3 regions of the Bacillus sp. S10(2024) genome follow, and region 3 is predicted to be linked to each of the others. Evidence: predicted binding sites of a transcription regulator. Region 3 holds the regulator's gene; each other region holds the start of a gene.
What was found. The regulator Rex, encoded in region 3, represses fermentation and respiration genes when NADH is low (regulators of the CRP and FNR family bind a similar motif). The targets are predictions, from matches to a motif close to TTGTGAAATATTTCACAA.
Positions count from the first base shown of each region.

Region 1: a site for Rex is predicted at 3,681-3,698, ahead of AB1280_RS20995 (L-lactate dehydrogenase). Genes of this name have one in related genera too.
Region 2: a site for Rex is predicted at 3,072-3,089, ahead of AB1280_RS13020 (DUF1858 domain-containing protein). Genes of this name have one in related genera too.

Region 1 covers NZ_JBFLUR010000002.1:4,122,535-4,130,604, forward strand. Annotated here, with positions in the region: rRNA gene AB1280_RS20875 (23S ribosomal RNA) at 1-1,177, shown strand, start outside; rRNA gene rrf (5S ribosomal RNA) at 1,280-1,395, shown strand; tRNA gene AB1280_RS20885 (tRNA-Val) at 1,400-1,475, shown strand; tRNA gene AB1280_RS20890 (tRNA-Thr) at 1,483-1,558, shown strand; tRNA gene AB1280_RS20895 (tRNA-His) at 1,567-1,642, shown strand; tRNA gene AB1280_RS20900 (tRNA-Leu) at 1,659-1,739, shown strand; tRNA gene AB1280_RS20905 (tRNA-Gly) at 1,769-1,843, shown strand; tRNA gene AB1280_RS20910 (tRNA-Leu) at 1,860-1,948, shown strand; tRNA gene AB1280_RS20915 (tRNA-Arg) at 1,952-2,025, shown strand; tRNA gene AB1280_RS20920 (tRNA-Pro) at 2,035-2,108, shown strand; tRNA gene AB1280_RS20925 (tRNA-Ala) at 2,124-2,196, shown strand; tRNA gene AB1280_RS20930 (tRNA-Met) at 2,212-2,288, shown strand; tRNA gene AB1280_RS20935 (tRNA-Ile) at 2,293-2,369, shown strand; tRNA gene AB1280_RS20940 (tRNA-Ser) at 2,387-2,479, shown strand; tRNA gene AB1280_RS20945 (tRNA-Met) at 2,508-2,584, shown strand; tRNA gene AB1280_RS20950 (tRNA-Asp) at 2,587-2,662, shown strand; tRNA gene AB1280_RS20955 (tRNA-Phe) at 2,673-2,748, shown strand; tRNA gene AB1280_RS20960 (tRNA-Thr) at 2,764-2,839, shown strand; tRNA gene AB1280_RS20965 (tRNA-Lys) at 2,849-2,924, shown strand; tRNA gene AB1280_RS20970 (tRNA-Gly) at 2,932-3,002, shown strand; tRNA gene AB1280_RS20975 (tRNA-Ile) at 3,010-3,086, shown strand; tRNA gene AB1280_RS20980 (tRNA-Asn) at 3,090-3,164, shown strand; tRNA gene AB1280_RS20985 (tRNA-Ser) at 3,173-3,263, shown strand; tRNA gene AB1280_RS20990 (tRNA-Glu) at 3,270-3,341, shown strand; gene AB1280_RS20995 (L-lactate dehydrogenase) at 3,846-4,790, shown strand; gene glgB (1,4-alpha-glucan branching protein GlgB) at 5,144-7,051, shown strand; gene AB1280_RS21005 (glucose-1-phosphate adenylyltransferase) at 6,999-8,070, shown strand, end outside.
Region 2 covers NZ_JBFLUR010000002.1:2,553,853-2,561,922, reverse strand. Annotated here, with positions in the region: gene AB1280_RS13030 (ABC transporter ATP-binding protein) at 1-1,130, opposite strand, end outside; gene AB1280_RS13025 (DUF438 domain-containing protein) at 1,461-2,690, opposite strand; gene AB1280_RS13020 (DUF1858 domain-containing protein) at 2,703-2,930, opposite strand; gene AB1280_RS13015 (TIGR04053 family radical SAM/SPASM domain-containing protein) at 3,261-4,382, shown strand; gene AB1280_RS13010 (cupredoxin domain-containing protein) at 4,771-5,160, shown strand; gene ric (iron-sulfur cluster repair di-iron protein) at 5,315-6,022, opposite strand; gene AB1280_RS13000 (anaerobic ribonucleoside triphosphate reductase) at 6,155-8,023, opposite strand.
Region 3 covers NZ_JBFLUR010000002.1:3,304,837-3,312,906, reverse strand. Annotated here, with positions in the region: gene tsaB (tRNA (adenosine(37)-N6)-threonylcarbamoyltransferase complex dimerization subunit type 1 TsaB) at 1-631, shown strand, start outside; gene rimI (ribosomal protein S18-alanine N-acetyltransferase) at 643-1,086, shown strand; gene tsaD (tRNA (adenosine(37)-N6)-threonylcarbamoyltransferase complex transferase subunit TsaD) at 1,086-2,102, shown strand; gene AB1280_RS16690 (ATP-binding cassette domain-containing protein) at 2,410-4,335, opposite strand; gene AB1280_RS16685 (redox-sensing transcriptional repressor Rex) at 4,519-5,148, shown strand; gene AB1280_RS16680 (YdiK family protein) at 5,172-5,378, opposite strand; gene AB1280_RS16675 (CPBP family intramembrane glutamic endopeptidase) at 5,381-6,109, opposite strand; gene groES (co-chaperone GroES) at 6,640-6,924, shown strand; gene groL (chaperonin GroEL) at 6,963-8,070, shown strand, end outside.

The DNA.
Region 1 (8,070 bases), 820 kb from region 3:
GAGAAGGGGTGCTTTCTTAACGGAAAGCCGCAGTGAATAGGCCCAAGCGACTGTTTAGCAAAAACACAGGTCTCTGCGAAGCCGTAAGGCGAAGTATAGGGGCTGACACCTGCCCGGTGCTGGAAGGTTAAGGAGAGGGGTTAGCGCAAGCGAAGCTCTGAACTGAAGCCCCAGTAAACGGCGGCCGTAACTATAACGGTCCTAAGGTAGCGAAATTCCTTGTCGGGTAAGTTCCGACCCGCACGAAAGGTGTAACGATTTGGGCACTGTCTCAACCAGAGACTCGGTGAAATTATAGTACCTGTGAAGATGCAGGTTACCCGCGACAGGACGGAAAGACCCCGTGGAGCTTTACTGTAGCCTGATATTGAATTTTGGTACAGCTTGTACAGGATAGGCGGGAGCCTTTGAAGCCGGAGCGCTAGCTTCGGTGGAGGCGCTGGTGGGATACCGCCCTGGCTGTATTGAAATTCTAACCTACGGGTCTTATCGACCCGGGAGACAGTGTCAGGTGGGCAGTTTGACTGGGGCGGTCGCCTCCTAAAAAGTAACGGAGGCGCCCAAAGGTTCCCTCAGAATGGTTGGAAATCATTCGTAGAGTGCAAAGGCATAAGGGAGCTTGACTGCGAGACCTACAAGTCGAGCAGGGACGAAAGTCGGGCTTAGTGATCCGGTGGTTCCGCATGGAAGGGCCATCGCTCAACGGATAAAAGCTACCCCGGGGATAACAGGCTTATCTCCCCCAAGAGTCCACATCGACGGGGAGGTTTGGCACCTCGATGTCGGCTCATCGCATCCTGGGGCTGTAGTCGGTCCCAAGGGTTGGGCTGTTCGCCCATTAAAGCGGTACGCGAGCTGGGTTCAGAACGTCGTGAGACAGTTCGGTCCCTATCCGTCGTGGGCGTAGGAAATTTGAGAGGAGCTGTCCTTAGTACGAGAGGACCGGGATGGACGCACCGCTGGTGTACCAGTTGTTCTGCCAAGGGCATAGCTGGGTAGCTATGTGCGGAAGGGATAAGTGCTGAAAGCATCTAAGCATGAAGCCCCCCTCAAGATGAGATTTCCCATAGCGTTAAGCTAGTAAGATCCCTGAAAGATGATCAGGTTGATAGGTTCGAGGTGGAAGCGTGGTGACACGTGGAGCTGACGAATACTAATAGATCGAGGACTTAACCATATAATATGAAGCAAGTGTTATCTAGTTTTGAGAGAACATAAAAAAACTTGTTGACTTTTTGAGTCAATCAAGTATAATAATGATTGTCTCAAATGAATATAGTCTGGTAATGATGGCAGAGAGGTCACACCCGTTCCCATACCGAACACGGAAGTTAAGCTCTCTAGCGCCGATGGTAGTTGGGACTTTGTCCCTGTGAGAGTAGGACGTTGCCAGGCAAATGGAGGATTAGCTCAGCTGGGAGAGCACCTGCCTTACAAGCAGGGGGTCGGCGGTTCGATCCCGTCATCCTCCACCATATAAATGCCGGCTTAGCTCAATTGGTAGAGCAACTGACTTGTAATCAGTAGGTTGGGGGTTCAAGTCCTCTAGCCGGCACCAGGATTATGGCGGCTGTGGCGAAGTGGTTAACGCATCGGATTGTGGCTCCGACACTCGTGGGTTCGATTCCCATCAGTCGCCCCATTTTTAAAAATAATATGCGGGTGTGGCGGAATTGGCAGACGCACCAGACTTAGGATCTGGCGCCTTTGGCGTGGGGGTTCGACTCCCTTCACCCGCACTTTCAGTAAAATAACTCATACATGTCTTGCGGAAGTAGTTCAGTGGTAGAATACAACCTTGCCAAGGTTGGGGTCGCGGGTTCGAATCCCGTCTTCCGCTCCAGTTTTCAATATGACATGCCGGGGTGGCGGAACAGGCAGACGCACAGGACTTAAAATCCTGCGGTGGGTGACCACCGTGCGGGTTCGACCCCCGCCCTCGGCACCATATGCGCCCGTAGCTCAATTGGATAGAGCGTTTGACTACGGATCAAAAGGTTAGGGGTTCGAGTCCTCTCGGGCGCGCTTTATTAACGGGAAGTGGCTCAGCTTGGTAGAGCACCTGGTTTGGGACCAGGGGGTCGCAGGTTCGAATCCTGTCTTCCCGATAGCTTTAAAACAATGGGGCCTTAGCTCAGCTGGGAGAGCGCCTGCCTTGCACGCAGGAGGTCAGCGGTTCGATCCCGCTAGGCTCCACTTATAATTCTTTATGGCGGTGTAGCTCAGCTGGCTAGAGCGTACGGTTCATACCCGTGAGGTCGGGGGTTCGATCCCCTCCGCCGCTACCATAAAGGACCTTTAGCTCAGCTGGTTAGAGCAGACGGCTCATAACCGTCCGGTCGTAGGTTCGAGTCCTACAAGGTCCACCACTCAAGTTTTTATATATGGAGGTATACCCAAGTTCGGCTGAAGGGATCGGTCTTGAAAACCGACAGGCGGCGAGAGTCGCGCGGGGGTTCGAATCCCTCTACCTCCTCCATTTTTTATTTAAAAGAATATTATATCATCGCGGGGTGGAGCAGTCTGGTAGCTCGTCGGGCTCATAACCCGAAGGTCGCAGGTTCAAATCCTGTCCCCGCAACCAATGGTCCCGTGGTGTAGTGGTTAACATGCCTGCCTGTCACGCAGGAGATCGCCGGTTCGACCCCGGTCGGGACCGCCATTTATATTAAGGCTCGGTAGCTCAGTCGGTAGAGCAGAGGACTGAAAATCCTCGTGTCGGCGGTTCGATTCCGTCCCGAGCCACCATTTTGAAATATGCAAGCCGGCTTAGCTCAATTGGTAGAGCAACTGACTTGTAATCAGTAGGTTGGGGGTTCAAGTCCTCTAGCCGGCACCATTTCAAAATGAGCCATTAGCTCAGTTGGTAGAGCATCTGACTTTTAATCAGAGGGTCGAAGGTTCGAGTCCTTCATGGCTCACCATTTTTATGCGGGTGTAGTTTAGTGGTAAAACAAGAGCCTTCCAAGCTCTGGTCGAGAGTTCGATTCTCTTCACCCGCTTTTTCTAGGGCCTATAGCTCAGCTGGTTAGAGCGCACGCCTGATAAGCGTGAGGTCGATGGTTCGAGTCCATTTAGGCCCACCATATTCCGCAGTAGCTCAGTGGTAGAGCTATCGGCTGTTAACCGATCGGTCGTAGGTTCGAGTCCTACCTGCGGAGCCATATAATATAGAGAAGTACCCAAGTGGCTCAAGGGGCTCCCCTGCTAAGGGAGTAGATCGCGTAAGCGGTGCGAGGGTTCGAATCCCTTCTTCTCTGCCAGAAATTGGCCCGTTGGTCAAGTGGTTAAGACACCGCCCTTTCACGGCGGTAACACGGGTTCGAATCCCGTACGGGTCATATTAAAAAAGATAGCAGATTCTGCTATCTTTTTTTGCATTTTAGAGATTTTTTTTCGTATTTAAGAAAGACTAATAATATGGCGAACAAAAGTGAGAATCTTTGGCGTAGTTATTAAAGGAATAATTTTTGATTTGCAGAAATGAAATGGAGCCATAAAGGTTGCTGAGGACTACTGCAAATTATAAAGAGAAAAGGATATTCTAACTTTTCTTTGTATTCGATGGTTTTATATTTTATTAAAAATAAGTTTAATAGTATATATTTTACTTTTCACAATCTAAAGAAAACGCTACCATTGAAGTTGATTCCATGCTTGGTATTATAACTTTCTCCTATCTGTGAAAAAGTTCACAAATAGGTCAAAAAACGTGAATATATTCACAAAGAAACGTGCTACAATATGTATGTAAGGAAGTTAAACAATATAAAATCAGTATTTTAATTTTTTACTTAAATGACAATGCTAATAATGATATTAGAAAATAGAGAGGGGATTTTACCATGAAAAAAGGTATCAACCGCGTAGTATTAGTAGGAACAGGAGCTGTAGGTTGCAGCTATGCATATTCTATGATTAACCAAGGTGTAGTTGAAGAGTTTGTTCTTGTTGATGTAAACGAAGCAAAAGCAGAAGGCGAAGCAATGGACTTAAGCCACGCTGTTCCATTCGCTCTAGCTCCAACAAAAGTTTGGAAAGGTAGCTATGCAGATTGTAAAGATGCAGATCTTGTTGTTATCACTGCTGGATTACCACAAAAGCCAGGTGAAACTCGCTTAGATTTAGTTGAGAAGAATACAAAAATCTTTAAACAAATCGTTCGCGGTATTATGGATAGCGGATTTGATGGTATCTTCTTAATCGCAACTAACCCAGTGGACATTTTAACTTATGTAACTTGGAAAGAATCTGGATTACCAAAAGAGCGCGTAATCGGTTCTGGTACAACTTTAGACTCTGCTCGCTTCCGTTATATGTTAGGTGAGTACTTAGATATAGACCCACGTAACGTGCATGCGTATATTATTGGTGAACATGGTGACACAGAGCTTCCTGTATGGAGCCATGCTTCTATCGGTGTACAAAAGATAGAAACAATCTTAGCGAACAATGAGCAGTATAAACAAAGTGATTTAGATGAAATCTTTGCAAATGTACGCGATGCTGCTTACCATATTATTCAACGTAAAGGTTCAACTTACTACGGTATCGGTATGTCACTATTACGTATAACTAAAGCGATCTTAAACAACGAGAACAGCGTATTGACAGTATCTGCATATCTTGAAGGACAATACGGACAAAGAGATGTTTACGTAGGTGTTCCAGCAGTTATCAACCGTCAAGGTGTTCGAGAAGTTGTAGAGCTTGAATTAAATGCAGAAGAAGAATTGAAATTTGATCATTCTGTAAAAGTGCTAAAAGAAACTATGGCACCAGTGCTATAATCCAAATTGTATAAAATCCCTTTCCGGCCTCCCCTGTATTTCACCCCTTTGCCGGAAGGGGTTTTTTTATGTATTACTTTAATGGAAAGTAATAACAATATAGTGATAAATTCCTTATCTTATCCATTGAAAAAATTATTTTAAAATAAAACGCTTACAATGAATATTCGTCAAAATTCGATATTATTCGGTTAAATTTCATGAAATTATCATGGATTTCTATAAAAAAGCGAATATTTTTTAGAAATTCGCAAGGATATTTCAATTTACCGAAGAATAGTAATAACGTATTTAAAATTCTGTCATCTTGTGAGGTGAACATAGTGATTGAGACAAAGTGTAATGTGAAAGACATGTTATTGTTCCATGAAGAAAAGTTTTATGATAGCTACGATATTCTTGGTGCTCATTTGACGATGGAAAATGGAATGGAAGGCACACGTTTTTCCGTATGGGCACCTCATGCACAAGCTGTGAGTATTGTAGGAGATTTTAATGAGTGGAATAGCGAGATCCATGAAATGATACGAGTGACAGAGAAAGGGATTTGGTCTTTATTTATACCGAATATTCCTCAGCACGAATTATACAAGTATGCAATTCAAACACGAGAAGGGCATACGATTTTAAAAGCTGATCCGTATGCAATGTGTGCTGAAGTTCGGCCAAATACGGCATCCGTTGTTTATGATATAAAAGGATATAAATGGAAAGACCAGAAATGGTTTCAAAAAAAGAAACGAAAGCCAATCTATAATGAACCATTAGCCATTTATGAGCTTCACTTTGGTTCTTGGAAAAAGAAAGAAGATGGGTCTTTTTATTCGTATAGAGAAATGGCAGATGAGCTTATTCCTTATGTAGCGGAGCATCAATTTACTCATGTTGAAATTATGCCGCTCGTTGAACACCCATATGATCGTTCTTGGGGATATCAAGGAACGGGGTATTATGCACCGACAAGTAGATACGGAACACCACAAGATTTTATGTATTTTGTCGATGAATGTCACAAATATGGGATCGGTGTCATTTTAGATTGGGTACCAGGACATTTTTGTAAAGATGCTCATGGGCTTTATTTGTTTGATGGAGAGCCGACGTATGAATATAAAGATCTTGATGTGCAAGAAAATCGTGTATGGGGAACAGTGAATTTTGATTTAGGAAAACAAGAAGTGCAAAATTTTCTTATTTCAAATGCGCTGTTTTGGATGAAGTTTTATCATATTGACGGTTTTCGTGTGGATGCGGTTGCGAACATGTTGTATTGGGAGCGAAATGGAGAACAGGAAAGCAACGAACATGCAGTAGCGTTCTTGCAAAAGTTAAATGAAGCTGTATTTGCAGAGGATCCAACTTTCTTAATGACTGCGGAAGATTCAACGGCATGGCCGCTCGTAACAGCCCCGACTTATGAAGGTGGACTTGGCTTTAATTATAAGTGGAATATGGGCTGGATGAATGACATTTTAAAATATATGGAATGTGCGCCGGAGTATCGGAAATACATTCATGACAAAGTAACATTCTCGCTGCTGTACGCGTATTCAGAGAATTTTATTTTACCTTTATCGCATGATGAGGTTGTACATGGGAAGAAGTCGCTGTTAAATAAAATGCCGGGTGATTATTGGTCCAAGTTCGCGCAGCTTCGTTTATTGTACGGCTATTTATTTACACATCCAGGGAAGAAACTGCTCTTTATGGGCGGTGAGTTTGGACAATTTGATGAATGGAAAGACCTTGAAAATTTAGATTGGAGTTTACATGATTTTGAGATGCATAATTGTATGCATGATTATTTCAAGGAGCTCATAGCATTGTATAAGCGCTCCAAGCCGCTTTGGCAGCTTGACCATACACCGAAAGGCTTTCAGTGGATTGATGCGGATAACCGTGAGCAAAGTGTTTTTTCGTTTATTCGCCAAGGTGAAAGAGAAGAGGATGTTCTCGTTGTCATTTGCAACTTTACAAGCGCGGTGTACGAAAACTATAAAGTTGGCGTACCGGCATTTCGCTATTATAACGAAATTTTAAATAGCGATAGTTCTACATACGGCGGTTCGGGAAAAATGAATAAGAAGCGATTAAAGTCGATTATGGAACCTTATCATAATCAGCTTGCACATGTCGAAATGACAATACCACCATTTGGAATTTCAATTTTACGGCCAGTGAAAACACGAAAGGGGAGTAGCAAACAAGATGGTTCAAAAGCAGAAGTGCGTAGCAATGTTATTAGCAGGGGGAAAAGGTAGTCGTCTAAGTGCATTAACAAAAAATCTAGCTAAGCCAGCTGTTCCATTTGGGGGGAAATATCGCATTATTGATTTTACTTTAAGTAACTGTGCAAATTCTGGTATCGAAACAGTCGGGATTTTAACACAATACCAGCCGTTAGAGTTGCATAGTTATATCGGCATTGGAGATGCATGGGATTTAGACCGTGTAAATGGAGGGGTTACTGTACTTCCTCCTTATGCGGAGTCTTCAGGTGTGAAATGGTATACAGGAACGGCAAGTGCCATTTATCAAAATTTAAACTATTTAAAGCAGTATGAACCAGAACATGTTCTTATTTTGTCTGGAGATCATATTTATAAGATGGACTATGCCAAAATGCTCGATTATCACGTGGAACGAGAAGCTGATGTCTCTATTTCTGTTATTGAAGTACCTTGGGATGAAGCGAGCCGCTTTGGCATTATGAATACGAATGAAGAGATGGAGATTATTGAATTTGAAGAAAAGCCGCAATTTCCAAAAAGCAACCTAGCTTCAATGGGAATTTATATTTTTAATTGGGCTATCTTAAAAGAGTATTTAGAAATGGATGCAAGAAATCCAGAATCTAGTAATGACTTTGGGAAAGATGTGATTCCACTTTTACTAGATGAAGGTAAAAAGCTTGTTGCGTACCCATTTAGCGGGTATTGGAAAGATGTTGGAACAGTGAAGAGTTTATGGGAGGCAAATATGGATCTACTTCAGGAAGATTCATCGCTTAATTTATATGATCTTGATTGGAGAATTTGTTCTGTAAATCCGAATCAGCCGCCGCAATATATTGCACCATCAGCAGAAGTGGAAGAATCGTTAATTAATGAAGGTTGTGTTGTTGAAGGGAATGTGCAGCATTCTGTATTGTTTCAAGGGGTAATTATAGAGGAAGGAAGCAGAATTGTCGATTCAGTTATTATGCCAGATGCTAAGGTTGGAAAGAATGTCGTGATTGAGCGTGCTATTGTTGCGCCAGGGATGGTAATTGAAGATGGAA
Region 2 (8,070 bases), 750 kb from region 3:
TCTTCGTGTTTTTGATTATTAAACGCACGAATAACAAGCATACCTGTTAACGATTCACGCGTGATTAAGTTAATTTTATCAACTAACTTTTGGATCATTTTAAACCTAGGAATGGCAACGCTAAATAAACCAATAACTAAGCTTAAAATTGCGACTACCGCAACGGCAATAATCCATCCCATGGAAAGGTCTGTAGTAAGTACCTTAATAATGCCGCCTATGCCCAAAATCGGTGCATAGAATACGATTCGAAGCATCATCACCATCAGTGTTTGCACTTGCTGAATATCATTTGTGCTTCTTGTGATTAAAGAGGCAGTGGAAAACTTATCAAACTCCGCATTCGAGAAGCTTGTAACTTTCCGGAATACTTTCTTTCGCAGATCTCTGCCGAGTCCTGCAGCCACTTTTGCCGCTAGTAAACTTACGATAACGGTCGCTGCCATACTCACTAATGATAAAAGGAGCATTTTCCCGCCAGAAGTAAGAATATAATTGGATTGAAGTTTATCTGTATCGATACCAATTGTTTTATATTCATTTTCAATGAATGAAACAGCGGCTTGTGTTACCATGCTGCCTGGCATGTCTTTAAACTTTTTGTCTGCCTTTTCTTTCATCGCATCAATTTGATCTTGAGGCAGTTTCGCAATGATTGTGAAAGGATCTGTATTTGGCGGAAGCTTCATTTCTGTTTTACTGTCAGTGCCGCCTTTTTCAATTCCTTGTGTAATTAACATCGGTTTCCCAAAGATATCGTTTAGTTCACTGAGTGTATGTTTATCCGTTGTATGTAGCTTATAAAGTGGTTCTTTATCAAGCTTTGGATAATCTTTCAAATCATTTTTTAGTTCACTTTGAGAAAGATTGTTCTTATCTAGCAGTACATAATTGTCAGTTACTGCTTTCTTTTCTTTGTCATTCATAAAGAGCGTAAGTTTATCCATCTCACTTTTACGAATAACTTCAGGTACTGCGTTTTCGACACCTTTTTGTTGAATCCCTACATTGACAATGTTAGACATGTAGTCTGGCAGTGATAGGTCACATACTGCTTGCACAGTTAACAAACATACAACTGCAATGATGGAAGCAACAAATGGTTTTAAATGTTTGATGATCTTGAACATTTAATTCATCTCTCCATTTTCCGTTTCTAATTTTTTTAGCTTTTACTTTATTCTTCATAGTAATTCATTTTACCCACTTGTTACGTGCTTTTGACTACAAATTAATTATAATTCTATGACTATATTAAGAGGTAATGCAACTTTTAGCGCTTAGAATATAAAGATAAATTAAAACTTTGGGGCGAGAGGGTTTGATTATGCGTAGAAGCGGTTAGTGCCTAACCAAAAATAGGAAGTTCTAAGTCGATGAGGCTTCTAAATCAAGTAAACCCCCACCTCAACATTTAGCGAAAGCAAAGACGTTAGGTGGGGGCTGATTAAAGTTTCACTTTATGAGAGAATGCGTTTTTCTCCTTGGATTTCTTGAATTGGAGTGATATTTTGTGTGAATTCAAGGGTACCCATATATTCTCCATCTTCACTCCGTATAGCGAAATATCGAATGTATACATATTTATCTTTGAACTTAATCCAGAAATCTTCACAATCTTTATTTCCGGATTTAAAGTCTTCCAAGAGCTTTTCAACGACATGAACGCTTTTTGGAGGATGGCAGTTTTGAACTGTTCTACCGATTATCGCTTTTGTGCGAGCAAAGATTCGCTCTTTTCCATGAGAGAAGTAGCGTACAACATCATCTTGATCAATGTACGTAATATCCACAGGCAAGTGGTTCAACATCATATCTAGTTGTTTTAAAGATAGTATACCTGTTTCTAAACGAATGAATCCTTCAGACATAGCTTGTTCTTGCACTGCTTTTCTTTCAGGTTTCCATACACTCGCAGGACCTGTTAAGCAATAGCCAATTTCATCACTTTCATGAGCGATTTTAATCCATTCATCTTCCGTAAGAGTTTGAAGAGCCATTGGAAACAAAATATTTTCCTCTTTAAAAATCATTTCAGTTACCTCACGGATGACAAAGTAAACACCGTCTAAGACTGTCTTTTTATCTCCGTTATAGTTTGTTAATGCTTGTTTCACATCTTTAATGGCGTTACGAATGACATCATCGATTCCCCACATTACTTGTGTCGGACCGTAAATTCCGTATGTTTCTAAATAGGGGAAAAGCAGATTTTCTTTACGGCTATAGTGTTTATCCACATCCAGCAACAGATTTAAATCTTCGATTAGTTTATAAATGTTTTCTTCACTATCTTCTTTCTCGAAACGTTCGTAGTGAAGTTGAAGTTTGAAGTTAACAAGCTTATCAATTTTTTTGTTTTCAAGCTTAAATGTATGAACTGGATGCCCAGCTTGATCTTCGGGTTTCTCAGATCGATGGATTTCTTCAATGGAACCCTTAAAAATAGCTGTATGCACCGAGCATAAACGTTGTACCTCTTCCACTGGAATTCCTTCTTCTTCCATGAGTGCCTGTTCAAGTTTTGAAATTTCCGCGACGGTAATATTCCCAACTGCTTCTTCAAATTGGGCCTTCACTTCTTCCACGCTTTTTCCATTATGAAGATTTTTAATAATTTCCTTTAAGATAGCTTGTCTTTCAAATTGATTTATACTTTCTTGTTCACGATTGTTAATTATTTCGCTCATAAGGATTCTCCTCTATTCTTTAATGTTAAATCCATTGTTTTCAAAAGTTTTTTTAACGATATCGAAAGAAATTCCCTTCATCCGGCAGCCATTTGGAATAGTCATCACTCGGCCGACTGTGTGCAGCATGCCAGGTTTCGTTATATCTTCAAAGCCTAGCTCTTTTAAGATAGGGATGATTTCAGGGGATTTGTTAGCCAAATCGCAAACGGTTTGACTAAAATCAATCATCTTGGTCATTACTCTCACCTCGGGAATAAGTGATATTAATTCTCAAAAACAATGTAACATAGAGAGAATGAATAAGAAGTGAGGAAAATCACACGTAAAAGCTCGATTGTAAGGACTGATTCAAGTTTCATTTCATAATGACAATTTCATGCGTGATATATCTCACAACATGAGTTCTTATATAACTTTACAATGAGGATATAAAGTGAAACTTTAATCAGTGGGGGCAAAACGACCGGAGATTCTAGCCGCTAGAGCTAGACTTTGTTTTTGTTGAATTTTGAGGCGGGAGTATTACTGCCCGCAAATAGCGGGGTAAATCGATAGGAGGGTTTAATTTTGATTAATCGTGATTTTAACAAAAATCCATTTATTGTGATATGGGAGTTAACAAGAGCATGCCAATTAAAATGTCTTCATTGTCGTGCGGAAGCTCAGTATCATCGTCATCCTCTTGAACTAACATTTGAAGAAGGTAAAAAACTAATTGATGATATATATGAAATGGATAATCCGATGCTTGTTTTTACCGGCGGTGATCCATTAATGCGTCCGGATGTATATGATATTGCGGATTATGCGATAAAAAAAGGTGTTCGAGTATCTATGACACCAAGTGCTACTCCAAACGTTACGAAAGAAACAATTCAAAAAGCAAAAGAAGTAGGGCTTGCTAGATGGGCATTTAGTCTAGATGGGCCAACAGCTGAAATACATGATCATTTTAGGGGGACAGAGGGGTCATTTGAATTAACAATGAATGCGATTCGTTATTTGCATGAATTGGAAATTCCTATTCAAATTAATACTGTTATTTCTAATTATAATGTGAATGTACTTGAAGAGATGGCAAAATTAGTAGAGGAATTAGAGTGTGTACTTTGGAGTGTATTTTTCTTAGTTCCAACGGGGCGCGGTAAGGAAACAGATATGATTTCACCAGCTGGGCATGAAAGAGTATTCCGGTGGCTATATCAATTAAGTAAAAAGGTTTCTTTTGATATTAAAACAACGGCTGCTCAGCACTATAGACGTGTTGTTATTCAACAAAAAATGCGAGAAAATAAAACAATAGATCAGGCTATTCAATATCAGGATGTATTGATGAATGGAATGACGGGGCAGATTGATGGACTTGGACGTGCTCCAAAAGGGGTAAATGATGGAAACGGCTTTGTGTTTATCTCTCATATTGGAGATGTGTATCCAAGTGGGTTATTACCTATCAAAGCTGGGAATGTTCGAACAACACCACTAGCTGATATTTATCGAAACTCTCCCATCTTCCAAGACTTGCGTAATCCAGACAAGTATAAAGGAAAGTGTGGGATTTGTGAGTTCCGATATGTTTGCGGAGGATCTCGTTCCAGGGCTTTTGCCATGACTGGAGATTACATGGAAAGTGAACCTTTCTGTGTATACATTCCAAAAGCATTACGAAAACAGAAACAAAACGTATAAAAAAGACGCGATGTTTATAAAAAACACCCCTTTGGATCTGTTTATCTAAAGGGGTGTTTTTTATAGTGAAAAGTAAAAAGAAGATCTGAACTGAAAGGCGGGTTAAGGAACTGTTGAGTAGCAATAAAGTTACTCTACTAAAGGGCCAGGTTGTGGAAGATGATGATAATATTTTGTTTGAATATGAAGTATTGCACTTAAACTAATGGTGCAGGTTAATTGAAGAAGAATGGATTCTAGAAGATCGTTATTAGAGTCGATTTTTTTGCTTTGTCACTGCTTCAGATAAAAGAGCTACTATTTGAAGCATGTTGGAGCCCTATTTATAGTGATACTATTTTATGATTTGGAAAACAATGGTAACTACTTAAGAAAGGAAGGATTGCGAATGTCTGTGAAAAAGTGGTTAACTGGATTGGTCGTTTTGCTTGCGATGATTGTGGGTGTGACAACTCCGGGCTCACTCAGTGTATTTGCCGAATCCGGGGTGGTAACACAGCCTATTGAGTCAGTGAAAGTGATTGAGGTCGAGTTGAACGATGATTACTTTAATCCGAATGTCATCACTATTCCGATTGGAAGAACGACAACGTTGATATTGAAAAACCAAGGTAAGAAAGAGCACACCTTCACAGTGGAAAAGCTCAGAATTGACGCCGAAGTCCAGCCGGGAAAAGAAAGAACCATTACCGTGAAACCTCAAGATCCCGGTACATATGAACTGATATGTCGGTACCATTTCCAAAAAGGAATGGATGGAAAAGTAATAGTCAAATAACAAGCAGGGCCAATAGGGCCTTGCTTGTTTAATAAGCAGTTACTTAAATAAAAAGTTGTTTATTTTTTTACGAAGGGAACTAAAAAAGAGGGGACAGCCCTCTTTTAAGTTATCCCCTACAACTACCAAGTTAAGGGTTCATCTTTTTTGTTATTTAAGCTTGTGCAATTGCACGTGGAAATAGAATATTATTTTCTAAATGAATATGCTGGAATAAATCAGCTTCAAGGGCTTCAAGTCGTTGATAGACAAGACGATAAGTACCACAAGCACCTGCTGGAGGAGTAAAGTCATTCGTAATCTCACGAAGTTCTTTAATAATATTGCCAGCGTGGTTATGCTCGTTTTCTAATTCATCTACTACTTTGCGTAATTTTGTGTAATTTTCATCGCTTGGATTTTGCTCAAATGCTAAAATTAATGGGAAATCTTCTGTTTCTTCTTTAATTAAGTGTTGCTCTAATTCAGTTTTTAATTCATGAAATAACTTGTGAATTTGAGCTAAATGAGGTTGCCCTGCTCCGTGAACGCGTAACACTTTTGTTACGTACGGACTTAATAGTGGTAACTCTTCATTTAAATAGCGATGATGCTTATTCACAACATAGTCAATCAATTCGCTATAAGCAGCTGTTTTCCAATCAATTTCAGATTCGTTTAATAGTTTTGTTTCATAATAAAGAGTATTTAACTTTGTTAAAACCTCTTCTGCTGATAAATTTCTTTCGTTAATAGCATCAATAAGTGGTCTATTACCACCACAACAAAAATCGATTCTATATAATTTAAAAAGATCACTAGCCTTTGGGAATTTTGTAACGATCTCACCAATAACAGAAGTCTCAGTAAATGTATGTTCCATATGAATGCCTCCATAAAGTTTAACTTTAGTATCTGGATTAAGAATATCAATAATTTTGAACCCACGTGGTGATATACATCACTTGTAATGTGTTAAGTTCATCACTGTTTTTTTATAAATAATTCATTACTCTCATTTATGTTTCACTCGATCTGTTTCTTCGCTACGTTTCGCACTATTCCATTTCGACATGTCACCGACTAGGTATCCGGTAATACGGCGGATTCTTTCAATATGATGTTCATCTTCATTCCCGCAGCTTGGGCATTCATTCGCAATCACTCCATTATAGCCACAGCATTTACAGCGATCTACCGGGTGATTAATCGAGCCGTATCCAACTCCATATTGCGCCATTGCCTGTACAATTTGCTTTAATGCTTTTTGATTATGAACAGCTGCTCCGTCCAATTCGATATATGTAATATGACCGCCGTTACAAAGCGCATGAAACGGTCCTTCTAAACGAACTTTATCAAGCGCTAGAATAGGATAATAAACCGGGATGTGGAATGAATTTGTGTAATAGTTATGATTTGTTACACCACTAATTGTTCCAAATTCAGCTCGATCTTTTTTTATAAACTTTCCTGATAATCCTTCTGCAGGGGTTGCGACTAATGAAAAATTCAACTGATATTCTTCCGTTGCTTGATCCATCTTGCTTCTCATAAAGGCAACAATTTCATTCCCAAGATTCCACGAATTTTGATTTTCTCCATGATGTTTTCCGGTTAAAGCAACTAAGCATTCAGCAAGTCCGATAAAACCAATACTTAACGTACCTTGTTTCAAAATTTCAACAACAGAATCTTCTGGTTGAAGTTTTTCACCGCCGCGCCATACTCCTTGAGAATATAAAAAGTGAAAATCCCTTGCCTTTTTTGTAGATTGGTAAGCAAATCGTTCTAATAGCTGGAGAATGCCGAGATCTACATAATGATTCAATGATTCAAAAAATACTTCTTTTGAGTCGCTTATTAATGCTAGTTTTACTAAGTTAATAGATGTAAATGATAAATTCCCTCTTCCAATGGCTGTTTCTTCTCCATGAATATTCGCCATAACACGGGTACGACAGCCCATATAGCACACTTCACTTTCAGGGCGACCATCATAATGCATCGCATTAAATGGTGCATCTAAAAATGAAAAATTAGGGAACAATCGTTTGGCTGTCGTTTCTAATGCTAATTCAAACAAATCATAATTTGGATCATTTTCTTCAAAATTGACACCTTTTTTTAATTTAAAGATTTGAATTGGAAAGATTGGTGTTTCTCCTTTTCCTAATCCAGCTTGAGTCGCTCGCAATAATTGTCTAATTAGCAATCTTCCTTCTTTTGATGTATCCGTTCCGTAGTTAATCGAAATAAATGGTACTTGTCCACCACCGCGGCTATGCATGCTATTTGAATTATGGATAAAAGCTTCACACGCCTGATACGTATCATTTTCTGTTTCTTTCCATGCAAATTCTTCTACCTGTTTTGCTGTTAATGGATATGTCGCCAAACGTTTTTTATTTCTTTCATACGTTTTTTTCACATAAGGTGCTAAATCTATATCAAACATTGCAAATGATTGCCCACCGTGCTGCATATTTTGATTTGCCTGAAAAATAATAGAAGAAAGAGCCAACGCACTTTTAATATCTTGTGGCTGTCGCATATGTCCATGACCTGTATGAAATCCTTTTTCCAGTATTTGTGCTAGTGGAATTTGTGAGCACGTTGTTGTACCTGTTGCGTAAAAATCTAAATCGTGTGGATATAAAATATTTTGATCAATTGCTTTTTTTACCTGTTCAGAAAGTAAATGTTCTACCGCATAATATTTTGCGCTCTCAGATGCAAATGTTCCCATCATTCCCATTGGAGATCGGCCATCAACATTTGCATTTTCTTGCATTAAGTCTTGATCGTTATCCTGTACAATCGTGTTAAATGTTGTCCATAAATTATCCCATGACTGTTTTGTTATTCTACTTGATGGATTCATTCCATCCACCCCTTATCTATATATAGTGTTAGTTTTGATAAAATGAT
Region 3 (8,070 bases):
TACTGTTGTAGGAGAGATCATTACAAATTTAACAAAAAACCATTCTGTGCGTTTGATGCCAGCAGTAGAGCAACTTTTAAAAGAATGTAATGTGAAACCAAAAGAATTAAATAAAATCGTTGTAGCGGCAGGTCCGGGCTCTTATACAGGTGTTCGTATTGGTGTGACAGCGGCGAAAACATTGGCCTGGTCACTGCAAATTCCGATTGTGGGTGTATCGAGCTTAGAAGTACTAGCAGCAAACGGAACCAATTTCCCAGGATACATTTGTCCATTATTTGATGGCCGTCGTCAGCAAATTTATACAGGATTATATACATATAGAGAACAAGAATTACAAGCTGTGAAAGAAGATCGTATTGTTCTCATTGTTGATTGGCTTCAAATGTTAAAAGAGATGGAGCAACCTGTTTTATTTATCGGAAACGATGTAGAACAGCATAAAGATACAATTGTAGAACAGTTAGGAGATCAAGCTGTATTTACTGCGCCGACGAAACATAATCCACGTCCAAGTGAATTAGCTTTCTTAGGCTTACAGAAAGAGGAGCAACCTGTGCATACATTTGTACCAAGTTATCTTCGTTTAGCAGAAGCAGAGGCAAAATGGTTAGAAAGTCAAAATAAGTAGGAGTCTTATAAATGAATATTACATTTAGAAATATGAAGGAAGAAGACATACCACAAATTGTTCTGATTGAAGAATCTTCATTTACGACGCCTTGGACTGCCGAAGCATTTGAACGGGAATTAAACATGAATGAGTATGCGCACTATGTTGTGTTGGAAACAGAGGAAGGAATTATAGGCTATTGCGGACTTTGGATTATTCTTGATGAATCACATATCACGAACATTGCTATATTGCCCAAATACCGTGGTCTAAAGCTTGGAGTAGCGTTGTTACAAGAGGTAATGAACAAAGCGAGAGCTTTTGGAGCAAAGACGATGACACTTGAAGTACGTGTTTCAAATGAAGTTGCGAAAAAGTTATATCGAAAATTTGGTTTTCAAAATGGCGGAATTCGTAAAAGATACTATACAGACAATTATGAAGATGGTCTTGTAATGTGGGTGAATTTATGATGAAAAAAGATACAATTATTCTTGGTGTTGAAACAAGCTGTGATGAAACGGCTGTAGCAGTTGTGAAAAATGGACGAGATATTTTAGCGAACGTTGTAGCTTCGCAAATTGAAAGTCATAAACGTTTTGGTGGGGTTGTTCCAGAAATTGCATCTCGCCACCATGTTGAACAAATAACGGTTGTATTAGAAGAAGCGTTAAAAGAAGCAAAAGTGAAATTTGAAGATATTGATGCAATTGCTGTTACTGAAGGACCAGGCCTCGTTGGCGCATTGTTAATTGGGGTGAATGCAGCAAAAGCAGTAGCTTTTGCGCATAATATTCCTTTAGTTGGTGTGCATCATATCGCAGGACATATTTATGCGAATCGTTTAGTACAAGAACTACAATTTCCATTACTGTCTCTCGTTGTATCAGGTGGACATACAGAGCTCGTTTATATGAAAGAGCATGGTTCATTTGAAGTAATTGGAGAAACGCGAGATGATGCTGCTGGAGAGGCGTACGATAAAGTGGCGCGTACGTTATCATTACCGTATCCGGGTGGACCTCATATTGATCGTCTTGCGCATGAAGGAGAGCCGACAATTGATTTGCCTCGTGCATGGCTGGAGCCTGATTCATATGATTTTAGTTTCAGTGGATTAAAATCTGCAGTTATTAACACTGTGCATAACGCAAAACAGCGCGGAGAAGAACTTACCCCTGAAAATTTAGCTGCTAGTTTCCAGGCAAGTGTAATTGATGTATTAGTAACAAAAACAATAAGAGCAACAGAAGAATATGGTGTAAAGCAAGTGCTTCTTGCTGGTGGAGTAGCAGCCAATAAAGGATTACGAGCACGCTTAGAGGAAGAGTTTACAAAGAAAAAAGATGTTGAACTTATCATTCCTCCGTTATCCTTATGCACAGATAACGCTGCTATGATTGCTGCTGCTGGTACGATTGCATATGAGCAAGGAAAGAGAGCAACGTTAGCATTAAATGCAAACCCTGGTTTGGATATTGAATCATAATTCAAGAACGGTTAGTTGTGGATAGAGAAATCCTTTTTGATAAAAGATATAATTTTATACACAGAATTAACCACAACATGTGGATAAAACCTACATTATCTGTTGATAATGTAGGTTTTTTTGTGAGTATAAAATGTGGATAAATATTATCGTTCTTGTGGATAACGTGGAAAACTTTTGTTTATATTGAAAATATAAAGGTAAATCTGTGAATATTACTGTGGATAAAGTGAAACTTCCATCAGTGGGATCTTACTATCCTAAAATAGCAGGATAAATAAAACGGTCAGTGTAATCACTGACCGTTTCATAGTTGTAATTCTTCCCATTCTTCCATACATGCTTCTAATTGTTCTTGAAGTGTTTGTTTTTTTGCTGTAATATCACTGGCTCTCTCGTAATCAGCGTATACTTCTGGAAGACAAAGTTGTTCCTCTAATGCCGCGATTTGTTCTTCAATTGCTGCAATCTTTTCTTCTAGTTCTTCAATTCTACGCATACGTTGGCGTTCTTGCTTTTTACGTTCTTTTTCTTCGATGTAATTTAATTTTTCTTGTGCCACTTGTTTTTGTACAGGTTTATTTGTTTCTTGGTCTTCAAGTTCAGCGCGTTCGAGCATTTCATTTTTCTTTTCTATATAATAATCGTAATCACCGAGGTATTCCTCAGCTCCACCCTGGGATAACTCAATCACCTTTGTGGCAATGCGATTAATGAAATAGCGGTCATGGGAAACAAATAAAATCGTTCCTGGAAAATCAATAAGCGCATTTTCTAAAATTTCTTTGCTGCTTAAATCTAAATGGTTGGTCGGTTCGTCTAAAATAAGTACATTTGACTTTTGCATCATAAGCTTTGCAAGAGCTAAACGTGCCTTTTGTCCACCGCTTAAAGAAGAAACGGGTTTTAGAACGTCGTCACCAGAAAATAAAAAGTTCCCAAGTACTGTGCGAATCTCTTTTTCTGGTTGCATCGGATAATCATCCCAAAGTTCATCTAATACACGTTTTGATGATGTTAAGTTTGCTTGTTCTTGGTCATAATATCCGATAGAAACGTTAGAACCAAACGAAATAGTACCGTTTAAAGGGCGAAGTTTATCCACAAGAGATTTTAATAAAGTGGATTTTCCGATTCCGTTTGGACCGACTAGCGCAACACTATCACCTCTCGTTAATTGGAAACGAATGTTTTGAATAATTGGCTCATTCTCATAGCCAATTGTCACATCTCTTACTTGTAATACATCATTACCACTTTGTTTATCGATATCAAAGTGGAAAGAAGCGGATTTTGTATCGCCGATTGGTTTGTCCATAAGTTCCATACGATCTAATTGTTTTCGGCGGCTTTGCGCCCGTTTTGTTGTAGACGCACGGGCAATATTCTTTTGGATAAAATCTTGCAATTTTGTTACTTCTTCTTGCTGTTTTTCGTAACGTTTCATCTCTTGTTCATATAGGGCCGCTTTAAGGTCTAAGTATTTACTATAGTTTCCTGTGTACTTTCGACTTTGTTTATTGGAGATTTCATATACTTGTGTGACAAGTCTATCTAGAAAGTACCGATCGTGTGAAACGATTAAAATAGCCCCAGGATAACCTTGTAAATATTGCTCGAGCCACGTTAATGTATCGATATCTAAATGGTTGGTTGGCTCATCGAGAATAAGTAAATCTGGTTTTGTTAATAATAACTTCCCGAGAGCTAAACGAGTCTTTTGTCCACCGCTTAATGTGGAGATTGTCGTTCCGTGTGTTTCGGGAGGAAAACCAAGACCGCTTAAAACAGAACGAATATCAGCTTCGTATTGATAGCCGCCTTCATTTTTATAGTCTAATTGTAGACGATCATATTCTGCTAACAATTTTTCATAAATGGTTTCATTTGTGAAGTTCTCTTCTTTTCCCATTTCTTGTTCTAGTCTGCGGAGTTCTTTCTCCATGCGTTGTAAGTGAAGAAAGACCGTTAGCATTTCATCCCAAATTGTTAATGATGTTTCAAGACCAGTGTGCTGCGCTAAGTAACCGATAGATACATCTTTCGGCTTTATAATTTCGCCGCCGTCATGGGATAATTCTCCGGCAATAATCTTTAATAATGTAGACTTTCCTGCGCCATTACGCCCGACAAGTGCAATACGATCGCGCGTCTGTACTTCTAACTTAATGTTTGAAAGAATCACTTCGGCGGCGAACAACTTGGAAAGGTTATTCACTTGTAGTAAAATCAATGTTTTCACCTCAAATATTTTCTTAACTTTGCCATGATTATATTTCTCAATCATACTAAAAATAGTGTATAGTTGAACATAAATAGAGAAATTCTCTCTCTATTATACAAGGAAAACTATCAATGCTAAACTTCCGTACATGTTTCAATCACTTGAACAGATAGGAAGAGAGGAGGGGGTTGCATGGAGCAGCCTAAAATTCCGCAGGCAACTGCCAAAAGATTGCCTCTATACTATCGATTTATCCAAAACCTATCGTTATCTGGTAAGCAACGCGTATCATCTGCAGAATTAAGTGAAGCGGTGAAAGTGGATTCAGCGACAATTCGAAGAGATTTTTCATATTTTGGGGCATTAGGGAAAAAGGGATATGGCTATAATGTAAATTATTTATTGTCGTTTTTTCGCGAAACACTTGATCAAGACGATGTAACACGTGTAGCATTAATTGGGGTAGGTAATTTAGGTACCGCTTTCTTACATTACAATTTTACGAAAAATAATAATACAAAAATTGAGATGGCATTTGACGTTGATGAAGAGAAAGTTGGAAAAGAAATCGGCGGGATTCCAGTATATCATCTGGATGAGTTAGAAGAGAGACTATCGGGTGATATAAAAGTGGCAATATTAACAGTGCCTGCTTCTGTTGCACAAGCTGTAGCAGATCGCTTATCACATACGAGCATACAAGGTGTTTTAAACTTTACACCTGCTAGGCTAAACATATCAGAACATATTCGAATTCATCATATTGATTTAGCGGTAGAGTTACAAACGCTCGTGTACTTTTTGAAAAATTATCCACAATAAAAACGCAGGAATCTCCTGCGTTTTTATTGTGGATAATTTTTCTGGCTATCTTTTTTCGGTTTAGAAAAAAGAAGGCGAATTGCCAAATTAAAATCAACTGTTGCCATTATGGCAAGTAGTATTGTGTAAAAGTTCCAAATCGTGTCTTTCACACTTGTGATTGCTAAGTATGTAAATATACAACCTAGAAGAAAATACAAAGTTGCCATAACAAATGGTGAATTTCGCATGTTTAAAATCCTCCGATGAATCCTTGCAGTTTTTCAGCTTTTTCTAGATAGGGACGAAGTACGAATGTAATTAACATAACATTTGTATTCATCATAACATGAGCCATAATTGGTACAATAATTCGTTTTGTTTGTACGTATAAAAATGAAAAAACAAGTCCCATGGAAATATACACTAATAAATGTGTAGGGTCAAAATGAATGAGAGCAAATATAAGCGAACTTACGATTGCTGCGATAAAGAAGTTATATCGTTTATATAGTGTGCCAAATAGAATTTTTCTAAATACAATCTCCTCAAGAATAGGAGCAAATATAGATGAAACAATCATAAATAATGGCGCAGCTTTTATAATATCGATAATGTTTTGTGTATTTTCAGATTCTGCTTTAATTTTAAAAACTTGTGTTTCAATTGTGCCAGCAATAACTTGGGCAAATAAAGCAAGAAAAACTCCTAGAATAATCCACCCTATCGTAGCAGGTATGTTTGTTTTTCCGCGATTCCATTTTTCGGATTCTGTATCATTACGGAGTAACACAAGGATGATGATAAGAGCGATAAAGAAGCTAATCAGTCCCCAATGTGCACTTGCCAGTTGAACTTTTTCTTCAAAGGTCCGGTGTCCATTATTGTATACTCCGCTTTTTAAAAGAATCCATCCACCGATTATACCTGATAATTGCATCAAAATATATGTAACAATAACCCACCAATATTGTCTCTTCAATTTCGTAACTCCTTTTTGAATTTTTTGTAAAGAAAAAGGAAAATGCTCTATCCATAGAGAAAACAACTTATGGCATCTTTCTTATTGTAACATAGGAGAAGGTGAAAAAAAGATGGAATCTCTATCATGTGCAAGTTAAAAAACGCCATAGGCCCCTTTCTTTTTAGAGGAGGACGAGAGTAGTTGGCCGTGCTTAGAAGCAGTCAGAGCCTTTTCCTGCCACATACGATGTTTATAAACAAAGGGAGCAAGTAACGGTCATGTTGTATTTTGTATAGCAGTGACTTAATATGTCGGAAAATTAAAATGGATATATGTATCAATGCATCTTCCATTATGTAATTATTAAGTAAGGTATAAACACTTTGGAACAAGTGGAAGAGGGGATAAAATAGTTTTCCGAAAAATTACGATTTTTTCACTTGCAAAAGAAAATGAGATTCTTTATTATAATAAGTGTGTTAGCACTCGAAGTGTTAGAGTGCTAATAAATATAAAATTTACATAATAAATTGAGGAGGTTGTTGTTCATGCTAAAGCCATTAGGTGATCGCGTTATTATTGAACTTGTTCAGGCAGAAGAAAAAACAGCAAGTGGTATCGTACTACCAGACACTGCAAAAGAAAAACCACAAGAAGGTAAAGTAGTGGCAGTTGGTACTGGTCGTGTGCTTGAAAATGGTGAGCGTGTTGCTTTAGATGTAGCTACAGGAGATCGTATCATCTTCTCAAAATATGCAGGTACTGAAGTGAAATACGAAGGTACAGAATACTTAATTTTACGTGAAAGCGACATCTTAGCAATTATTGGTTAATTATATAAATCTTTAAAAATTCAAGGGGGTCAAATATTATGGCAAAAGATATTAAATTTAGTGAAGAAGCACGTCGTTCGATGCTTCGCGGTGTCGACACTCTTGCAAACGCAGTAAAAGTTACACTTGGACCAAAAGGTCGTAACGTTGTACTTGAGAAAAAATTCGGTTCTCCGCTTATTACAAATGACGGTGTAACAATCGCAAAAGAAATTGAATTAGAAGATGCATTTGAAAATATGGGTGCAAAACTAGTTGCAGAAGTTGCTAGCAAAACAAACGATGTAGCTGGTGATGGAACAACAACTGCAACTGTATTAGCGCAAGCAATGATTCGTGAAGGTTTAAAGAACGTAACAGCTGGTGCGAATCCAATGGGTCTTCGTAAAGGTATTGAAAAAGCTGTTGTAGCAGCAATTGAAGAATTAAAAACGATTTCTAAACCAATCGAAGGTAAATCTTCTATTGCACAAGTAGCTGCTATTTCTGCTGCTGACGAAGAAGTAGGACAATTAATTGCAGAAGCGATGGAGCGCGTTGGTAACGACGGCGTTATTACATTAGAAGAATCTAAAGGATTCACAACAGAATTAGATGTAGTAGAAGGTATGCAGTTCGACCGTGGATATGCTTCTCCTTACATGATTACTGATTCTGATAAAATGGAAGCTGTTCTTGATAATCCATTTATCTTAATTACAGATAAAAAGGTTTCTAGCATTCAAGAAATCTTACCAGTATTAGAGCAAGTGGTACAACAAGGTAAACCACTTCTTATCATCTCTGAAGACGTAGAAGGCGAAGCGTTAGCTACATTAGTAGTAAATAAACTTCGTGGTACGTTCAACGTAGTAGCTGTTAAAGCTCCTGGCTTCGGTGATCGTCGTAAAGCGATGTTAGAAGATATCGCAATCTTAACTGGCGGCGAAGTAATTACAGAAGAGTTAGGCCGTGACTTAAAATCTGCAACTATTGCATCTCTAGGCCGTGCTGGCAAAATTGTTGTAACGAAAGAAAATACAACAATTGTTGAAGGTGTAGGAAACACAGAACAAATCGAAGCTCGCATCGGTCAAATTCGTGCGCAGTTAGAAGAAACAACTTCTGAATTCGATCGCGAAAAATTACAAGAACGTCTTGCTAAAT